Regions from separate parts of the Thalassospira sp. SN3W genome, predicted to be linked through region 2. Evidence: riboswitches for the same ligand, from Rfam matches in the RefSeq annotation. Region 2 holds a riboswitch; the other holds the start of a gene.

Region 1 (4,379 bases), 1.1 Mb from region 2:
ACACCCTCGGCGATTCCCTTGAACGAAATCACATTGCCGATATCGTATTCGGCAACAAAACGGGCGATATCTTCGTCAGAAACGTCGGTATAGACGGCCATGGGATATCCGGATTTCCTGCATCAGGGCGGGGTTAGCTGGCAAGCTGGCGGGGCAGCTTGAAGGTGACGTTTTCATTGGTCAAAGTCAGGGTTTCGACCGTGACGTTATAACGTTCGCGGCAGGCATCGATGACTTCCTCGACCAGAATTTCCGGGGCGGATGCGCCCGCGGTAATGCCAAGCGTCGAAATGCCGTCAAGCTTGGACCAGTCGATATCCTTGGCGCGTTCGACCAGAACCGAACGGTCACATCCTTCGCGTTTGGCTACTTCGACCAGTCGGTTCGAGTTTGACGAGTTTGGCGCGCCCAGAACCAGAATGGCATCGGCGTCGGTTGCGATCAGCTTGACCGCGTGCTGGCGGTTGGTGGTCGCATAGCAGATGTCTTCTTTCTTCGGGACCTCGATCGCCGGGAAGCGGCGTTGCAGGATCGAGATGATCTTGGCCGTATCGTCCAGCGACAGGGTGGTCTGGGTCACAAACGCAAGGTTTTCGGGGTTTTCGACCTGAAGGTTTTCGGCGTCTTCTTCGGTCTCGATCAGGGTCATGCTGCCCGGTGGCAACTGCCCCATGGTGCCGATGACTTCGGGATGACCGGCATGGCCGATCAGAAGGATATGTTTGCCATCTGCATGGTGGCGTTCAGCCCCACGATGGACCTTGGACACCAGCGGGCAGGTCGCATCAAGATATTCAAGCTGGCGGCTTTCGGCGGCTTCGGGGACCGATTTCGGCACACCGTGCGCGGAAAAGATTACTGGCACGCCATCCGGGACGCTATCGAGTTCATCGACAAAAACAGCGCCCATATCGCGCAGGCGGTCGACCACGAATTTGTTGTGGACGATTTCGTGGCGGACATAGACCGGCGCGCCATACTTCACCAGCGCCTTTTCGACGATCTCGATCGCACGATCCACCCCGGCACAGAAACCGCGCGGGTTGGCAAGAATGATCCGAAGGTCGGCTTTGTCAGACATGATACGGGTCCGAATGTTCATGATGCGCGACACCAGCCGCGCGATTATTCAAATGTCTTCGTTACATAACCTGCCAGCACCGTGCACGCAATGACAGACACCGTGTAAAGATGCATGTTCAGCTATGTCCGGCCATGTATTTACGCCGCATACCGCGATTTGAAACGGAAGCGGGTTGTGTCGCCATATCGGAGCGAATAGACTGCGCGCGGTTGTGCCCATGGTGGGGGATGACCGCGAATTTGACCAGTTCTATAGAGGCTTGGATGACGATTGCGAACGGACTGCGGCGTGTTTGTGCATTGGGTTTGGTGTCGTTTGCCGGTTTTCTGGCGGCGTGCAGCAGCAACCCGTTCGAAGAGCAGCCGGTTCCGGCATGTCCGCGGGCCTTCCTGCCCAATGATACCGCCCGACTGGTGCAGTTCAGCGGTCAGGGCAAAGACCTGACCGATGTGATCCTTGAAGCCGAATTTGGCGGTTATCTGGGTGATTGCGGCTATGACCTTGATGACAAGGTGCTGAACGTCGTGATCAGCCCGGTGATCAATGCCGAACTGGGCCCGGCCGCACAGGGGCGCAACGCAAAACTCCAGTATTTCGTAGCACTTAAGGACCCGTCTGGCGAGTTTATCCAGAAGAATCTGTTTGATGTTCAGATGGCGTTTCCGAGCAATTTGAACCTGGCGCGCTATCGCGACGAGCAGGTGACTTTGAACGTGCCGCTGGATGATGTCTGGGCCGGTCCGGACTATGAAATTTACCTTGGTTTCCAGCTGAGTGCCGATCAGCTTGATTACAATCGGCGCTTCGGAAAAAATTAATAATCCCGCCTATTATTCATTTTTGGTGAATAATCAAATCCCGCCCGCCTCGCGTGGCGGGGTTTTCGTTTTTGAACAAAAGTTCGTTTTCGGTAATCCTCATACAAAATAATGGGCATTTGCCGGAGGGGCTAAAAAAGGGCTTTTAATCCTCATACCAATGGATGGGGTGGAGAGGATATGATTTTTGGGGCTGGTCTGGTCGGATTCAAATCCGTATAAGGAGGCATACCCAAATGATCCCCGTGGGAGAGTGCCACGGTCTTGATCGATGTGCGTGATTACATCGATAGGGATTGCGCGGACGCCGAAGGAGCAACCACCCCGGAAACTCTCAGGCAAACGGACCGCGGGGAGATGGGACTCTGGAAAGCAGGCGGCATCGAACATGGATGTGCGCCTCGCCGAAGATGTAAGCAGACCGGTATTCAAACCGGCTGTGATTCTTTCAGGCTCCAAGACAGAGGGGGACGTGGTTGGCCACTGGTCGGCTATGTTTCGCAACGACTGTCTGGAGACCTTGATGGCCGATCATCAAACCGAACTGCTGAAAACTGCCCTTTATGATTTGCATGTGGAACTGGGTGCCAAGATGGTGCCGTTTGCCGGATACGACATGCCGGTGCAATATCCGCTGGGGGTGAAGGGCGAACATCTGCATACCCGTGCGAAGGCCGGTCTGTTTGACGTTTCGCATATGGGGCAGGTCCGCCTGACCGGTGAACATCGCGTGGCCGAGCTTGAAAAGCTGGTGCCCGGTGACATCGCGATCCTGAAACCCGGCCGCACCCGTTATTCCGCATTCACCAATGACGATGGCACGATTTTGGATGATCTGATGATCACCAATGCGGGCGACAGCCTGTTTCTGGTGATCAATGCCGCGTGCAAGGATGATGACATTGTCCATATGCGGGCCAATCTGGATAACGGTGTGGAGCTGATCGAGATTGATGACCGCGCATTGATGGCCTTGCAGGGCCCGGATGCCGCCCGCGTGCTGGCGCGGTTTGCACCCTCGGTTGCCGATATGAAATTCATGAGCTTTGCCGAGATCGATATTGCCGGTATCGCGTGCTTTGTCACCCGGTCGGGCTATACCGGCGAAGACGGGTATGAGATTTCCGTGCCGAACGAGCGCGCCGAAGAGCTGGCGCGCAAGCTTCTGGCCGAGGAAGAGGTCGAGGCGATTGGCCTTGGCGCGCGTGATTCGCTGCGTCTTGAAGCTGGTCTTTGCCTGTATGGCAACGATATCGATACCACGACCACCCCGGTCGAAGGCGACCTTAACTGGATCATCAACAAGCGTCGTCGCGAAGAAGGCGGGTTCAAGGGGGCGGATGTCATCCTTGATCAGCTTGCCAATGGCGCGGATCGCAAACGTGTCGGGATCAAACCCGAAGGCAAGGCACCGGCGCGTGAACATACGGCTGTCCTGAACAGTGACGGTGAAGAAATTGGCGAAATCACCAGCGGTGGTTTCGGCCCGACCGTGGATGGCCCGATTGCGATGGGATATGTCGCAATTGAATTTGCCGCCCCGGGTACCAAAGTCGATCTGATGGTGCGCGGCAAGGCACGCCCGGCGGAAATCGTCGAGCTGCCGTTTGCGGCACATCGTTACTATCGCGGCTGATCATCAGAAAAAAAGAGTTCGGGCAGCGTTTGCGGCCCGCAAAAGATACCGAGATTTTAGAGACAACTGATCTTACAGGGACGAATTACCATGGCTAAAAAATTCTCGCAGGAACATGAATGGGTTGAATATGAAGACGGTGTCGCGACCGTTGGCATTACCGATTACGCCCAGCAGTCGCTTGGCGATATCGTTTATGTCGAGCTGCCGGAAGTTGGCAAAAAGCTGACCAAGGATGGCGATGCGGCGGTTGTCGAATCGGTCAAGGCCGCCAGCGACGTTTATGCGCCGCTTGATGGTGTCGTTGTCGAAGCCAACGAAGAGCTTGATGACAATCCGGCACTGGTGAACGAAGCCCCGGAAAGCGATGGCTGGTTCTTCCGCATGGAACTTTCCGATGAGTCCCAGCTTGATGAGCTGATGGACGAAGCTGCGTATAAAGACTTTGTCGAAGGCCTTTAAGATATGCGTTATCTTCCGCTAACCAGTGCGGATCGCGCCTCGATGCTTGAAACCATCGGGGCCGGGTCCGTTGACGAGTTATATAGCGACGTGCCCGACGGCGCGCTGCTGTCCGAGCCGGTCGATCTGCCATATCATCTTGGTGAATTGCAGGTCGAACGCGACATGGCGAAACTGGCCGCCAAAAACATCGGCACGGCCAGCGTGCCAAGTTTCCTGGGCGCGGGGGCGTATCGCCACCATGTTCCGGCCACGGTCGATTACATCATCCAGCGCGGTGAGTTTCTGACGGCCTATACCCCGTATCAGCCGGAAATCGCGCAGGGTACGTTGCAGTATCTGTTCGAATTCCAGACCCAGGTGGCATCGATCACCGGCA
Region 2 (4,379 bases):
TCCGTCGATGCCGACCTGATCAAGTTCTGGTCATGGTTCGAACCCGGTTTCTGGCAGGTCACGGTGCATAACAAGTCCGAAGTGACGTTGAAGGGCAACGAACTGAACAAGGGCGAACCGGTTACTGTCACCGACAGCTATCAGGAAAAGATGCAGATGGTCCTCGACAGCGACTGGCAAAGCAGTGCTGTTAATGCCCTACGCGAACTTTCCTCAAAGATTACCGAAAAACTGGAAACGCTTAAGTAACCGGCTTTAACGCAAATCATACTGCATGCGCACGACACCGGACTTGTAGTGCTCCGATGCCACCAGTTTCAGTGTCGTGCCCACAGCATCCCTGCCAAACAGCCGGATGCCATCACCGAGAATTTCGGGGATGATGAACATTTCAAGCTGATCGACAAGGCCGCCAAACAGGAATTGGGTCACAACACTGGCCCCACCGACGATCCAGATATCGCCGGTATCGGACCTGTCATCGCGAAGCTGGCTTGCCAGTTCCACAAGACTACCGCCATAGGCCTCTGTATTGGCCGGGCGGTTATCGGGCAAATCGCGCGATGTCAGGACAATCGTGCGGCGATCTTCATAGGGCCAGTCGCCAAATTCCATCACCTGATCAAAGGTTTTTCGCCCGATGATCAGTGTTCCCACGGTGCCCAGAAAGCCCTCGAAATCGAACTCGACCGGATCGAATTGATCAAGCCAGTCAACCGCGCCATTGGCGCGCGCGATATAGCCATCCAGACTGACCGCGATATAGATGCGGAACAGTTTCTTTTTCATGCTTTGCCCAACCTGTTCGGGGTCTTTGCCCCGTTTTTGATTTCTCAATGATATCAGATTGCAGGCGCAAGGTGGCAAGAATCAGGCCGGATGAAAAACACCCCCGAAACGGCGGCTTCGAGGGTGTTTGGTCGGTATTTCAAACTGTCAGCTCAACATTCGACCACGTTGACATTGACTGCCAGCCCGCCCTGACTGGTTTCCTTGTATTTGCTTTGCATATCAATGCCGGTCTGGCGCATGGTTTCGATCACCTTGTCGAGTGACACGGTATGCTGACCATCGCCGCGCATCGCCAGACGGGCAGCATTGATCGCCTTGACCGCCCCCATGGTGTTGCGTTCGATGCAGGGTACCTGCACCAGACCGCCAATCGGATCACAGGTCAGGCCAAGGTTGTGTTCCATGCCAATTTCGGCGGCGTTTTCAACCTGTTCGGGCGTACCGCCCATGACGGCACAAAGCGCGCCTGCCGCCATTGAGCAGGCCACACCGACCTCGCCCTGACAACCGACTTCGGCGGCAGAAATCGACGCACGCTTTTTATAGATCGAACCAATGGCCGCCGCCGTTAACAGGAATTCGCGTATTTTCCCCTGTGTCACATTGGCCCCGAACCGTTCGTAATAGCGCAGCACGGCGGGAATAACACCCGCCGCCCCGTTGGTCGGGGCGGTCACGACGCGCGAACCGGCAGCATTTTCTTCGTTAACCGCAAGGGCATAAAGATTGACCCAGTCGATCACGGTCAACGGGTCCTTAAGCCCCGCTTCTGGCCGTTCCGTCAGCTCAAGGTAAAGTTTGCGCGCACGCCGTTTGACATTCAGCCCGCCGGGCAGGATGCCATCGGTTTTGCAGCCACGCTCAATACAATCCATCATCGCGCGATGCACGCGGTCGACAAATTCCTCGGTCTCGTCAGGTTCACGCCAGCTTTTTTCGTTTTCGGCCATGACTTCGGCAATCGACAGCTTTTCCTTTTTACAGATCGCCATCAGTTCATCGGCCGAGGAAAAGGGATAAGGCAGCGTGATATTATCGCCGGAATATTCCGCCCCGCGATCATCGCCCGAGACGATAAACCCACCCCCAACCGAAAAATATTCCTGTTTGTGCAAAACAACACCGTCACGGTCAAAGGCGGTGATCCGCATGCCATTGGGATGTTCGGGCAGGCTTTCGGTCATATGGAAAACAAGGTTGGTATCCCGGTTGAAAGCAACCGGATGCGCGCCGTAAAGCTGTAATGCGTGATCTTTATCAATCGCATCCATTGTCGGTGCGATCCGGTCGGGATCAACCGAACGCGGTCGTTCCCCCGAAAGCCCCATGATCACCGCGGTATCGGTGGCGTGCCCCTTGCCGGTCAGGGCAAGCGATCCGTAAAGATCAACAATTACCGAGCCGATTTTTTCCAAAAGATTCCGGGCTTCGAGTTCCAGACAGAACCGATAGCCCGCGCGCATCGGGCCGACCGTATGCGAACTCGATGGGCCTATGCCGATGGTATAAAGATCGACAACGGAAAGATTAACGTCTTGCGGACGCTGCTTATTTTCTTCGGTCAAATGGGCCTCCCACGGCTCTTTGTCATGCGGATCAATGCCACATGACGTTATAGAACCGGTGTCTTGCCCCCTCTGTCCCTTGACCTGAGATTGTGCGCCCTGTTGCCAAAAACAAAGAAGTCTTTGACGCCATGGCTTCATCCTTCGGTGGAAATATGGTGCCGGGCGTTGGCCCCGTACCGCTTTCTCTCTCCAGAGCCTCAATCCGCAACGGTCCATCTGCCTGAGAGTTTTCGGGGCTATTGCTCCTTCGGCGCCGATCTGATCGCGGGATCAAAGCGGGCTCTCCCATCGCGGTTATTCGAGGTATCACCGTAACGCCCGAGATTACAGGCAGGTGATGATCCTTGTCAAAAAGCGACTTTGCAAGCACACAAAAAATACCCGGTCGGAAGGCTGTTCAATACCGGCATTCATGATAGATTGCGCGTTGAAAATGCTATGATTGGCAGCGTCTGATGGCGGACCCACCGCGCCCGGCGTCTTTGTACGGATGGCAAAATTACCGGAAAATAACCATCTTTACCGGTAATTCAGCCTTTTACCTTATTTCGTGTACTTTAGTTCGTGGGATTATGATTGTGACTGTATCAAATACCGTAAAGCGCCCGCGTCCGGTGGTGCTGTGCATTCTGGATGGCTGGGGTTATCGCGAGGAAAGCAAGGACAATGCGGTTGCATTGGCCAATACCCCTGTTTGGGACGCGCTTTATGCCAACAATCCGACCGGCTTTCTGAAAGCCTGCGGTCTTGATGTCGGCCTGCCCGAAGGACAGATGGGCAATTCCGAAGTCGGCCATATGAATCTTGGTGCCGGCCGGGTTGTGATGCAGGAACTGCCAAAAATTGACGAGGCTGTCAAAACCGGTTCGATCGCAGATACCGATACGGTCAAAAAGGTTATCGCCAAGCTGAAAGAAAGCGGGGGTGTCTGTCATATCGCGGGGCTTCTGTCCGAAGGCGGGGTGCATTCCCATCAGGCCCATATGGCTGCCCTTGCCAAAATCATCGCATCGGCCGGTGTGCCGGTAAAAATCCATGCCTATCTGGATGGCCGCGATACCGCCCCCAAAAGTGCCGCCAAATTCCTTGAAAAATTCCGCGCACAGATTGGTGATGCCAATGTTGAAATCGTGACCGTTACCGGGCGCTATTACGCGATGGACCGCGACAATCGCTGGGAACGCGTCAGCCAGGCCTATTTCACGATGGTAAAGGGCAAGAATTACGCCGATGGCCGCACCGCTGAAAGTGCCGAAGGCGCAATCAGGGCAGCCTATGATGCCGACACCACGGATGAATTCGTTCTGCCGACCGTGATTGGCGATTATGCCGGCATGAAAGACGGCGACGGGATTTTGATGACCAATTTCCGGGCCGACCGCGCGCGTGAAATTCTGGCCGCGATCTGCGCACCGGACTTTGACGGGTTTAACCGTGGCACCCCGATCAGATTTGCCGTGCAGGCCGGTATGGTTGAATATTCATCCGACCATGCAAAATATATGGATGCGATCTATCCGCCGCAGGTGTTGCCAAATATCTTTGGTGAAGTCGTTTCCAGGGCTGGCATGAAGCAGTTGCGCATCGCGGAAACCGAAAAATATCCGCATGTGTCCTTCTTCTTTAACGGCGGCGAAGAACAGGTTTTCGAGGGCGAAGACCGTATTCTGGTGCCATCGCCCAAGGTCGCGACCTATGATTTGCAGCCGGAAATGTCGGCCCCGGAAGTGACCGAAAAGCTGGTGGCGGCGATCAGGGCTGAAACCTATGACGCGATCATTCTGAACTTTGCCAACCCCGACATGGTCGGCCATAGCGGCATTTTGTCCGCCGCGATGAAGGCCGCCGAAGCCGTCGATACCTGCCTTGGGCAGGTTGTTGATGCGGTTAAATCGGTGGGCGGCGTGATGTTCGTTACCGCCGATCACGGGAACTGTGAGATGATGGTGGATCCGGAAACCGGCGAGCCGCACACCGCGCATACGCTTAATCTGGTGCCGACCATTCTGGTGAATGGAC

The links. A riboswitch is a leader RNA that binds a small molecule or an ion and turns the genes downstream of it on or off. The one in region 2 is predicted to bind glycine.
Region 1: linked by a shared signal. The riboswitch ahead of gcvT (glycine cleavage system aminomethyltransferase GcvT) and the one ahead of P8T57_RS11305 (L-serine ammonia-lyase) in region 2 are both predicted to bind glycine.

What each region holds. Positions count from the first base shown of each region.
Region 1 is NZ_CP121124.1:1,408,834-1,413,212, reverse strand. Features, by position in the region: gene P8T57_RS06360 (homoserine kinase) at 1-101, opposite strand, end outside; gene ispH (4-hydroxy-3-methylbut-2-enyl diphosphate reductase) at 134-1,081, opposite strand; gene P8T57_RS06350 (hypothetical protein) at 1,348-1,902, shown strand; glycine riboswitch at 2,139-2,262, shown strand; glycine riboswitch at 2,266-2,368, shown strand; gene gcvT (glycine cleavage system aminomethyltransferase GcvT) at 2,426-3,538, shown strand; gene gcvH (glycine cleavage system protein GcvH) at 3,629-4,000, shown strand; gene gcvPA (aminomethyl-transferring glycine dehydrogenase subunit GcvPA) at 4,004-4,379, shown strand, end outside.
Region 2 is NZ_CP121124.1:2,506,731-2,511,109, reverse strand. Features, by position in the region: gene P8T57_RS11315 (hypothetical protein) at 1-249, shown strand, start outside; gene P8T57_RS11310 (dihydrofolate reductase family protein) at 256-789, opposite strand; gene P8T57_RS11305 (L-serine ammonia-lyase) at 942-2,357, opposite strand; glycine riboswitch at 2,428-2,555, opposite strand; glycine riboswitch at 2,559-2,658, opposite strand; gene gpmI (2,3-bisphosphoglycerate-independent phosphoglycerate mutase) at 2,933-4,379, shown strand, end outside.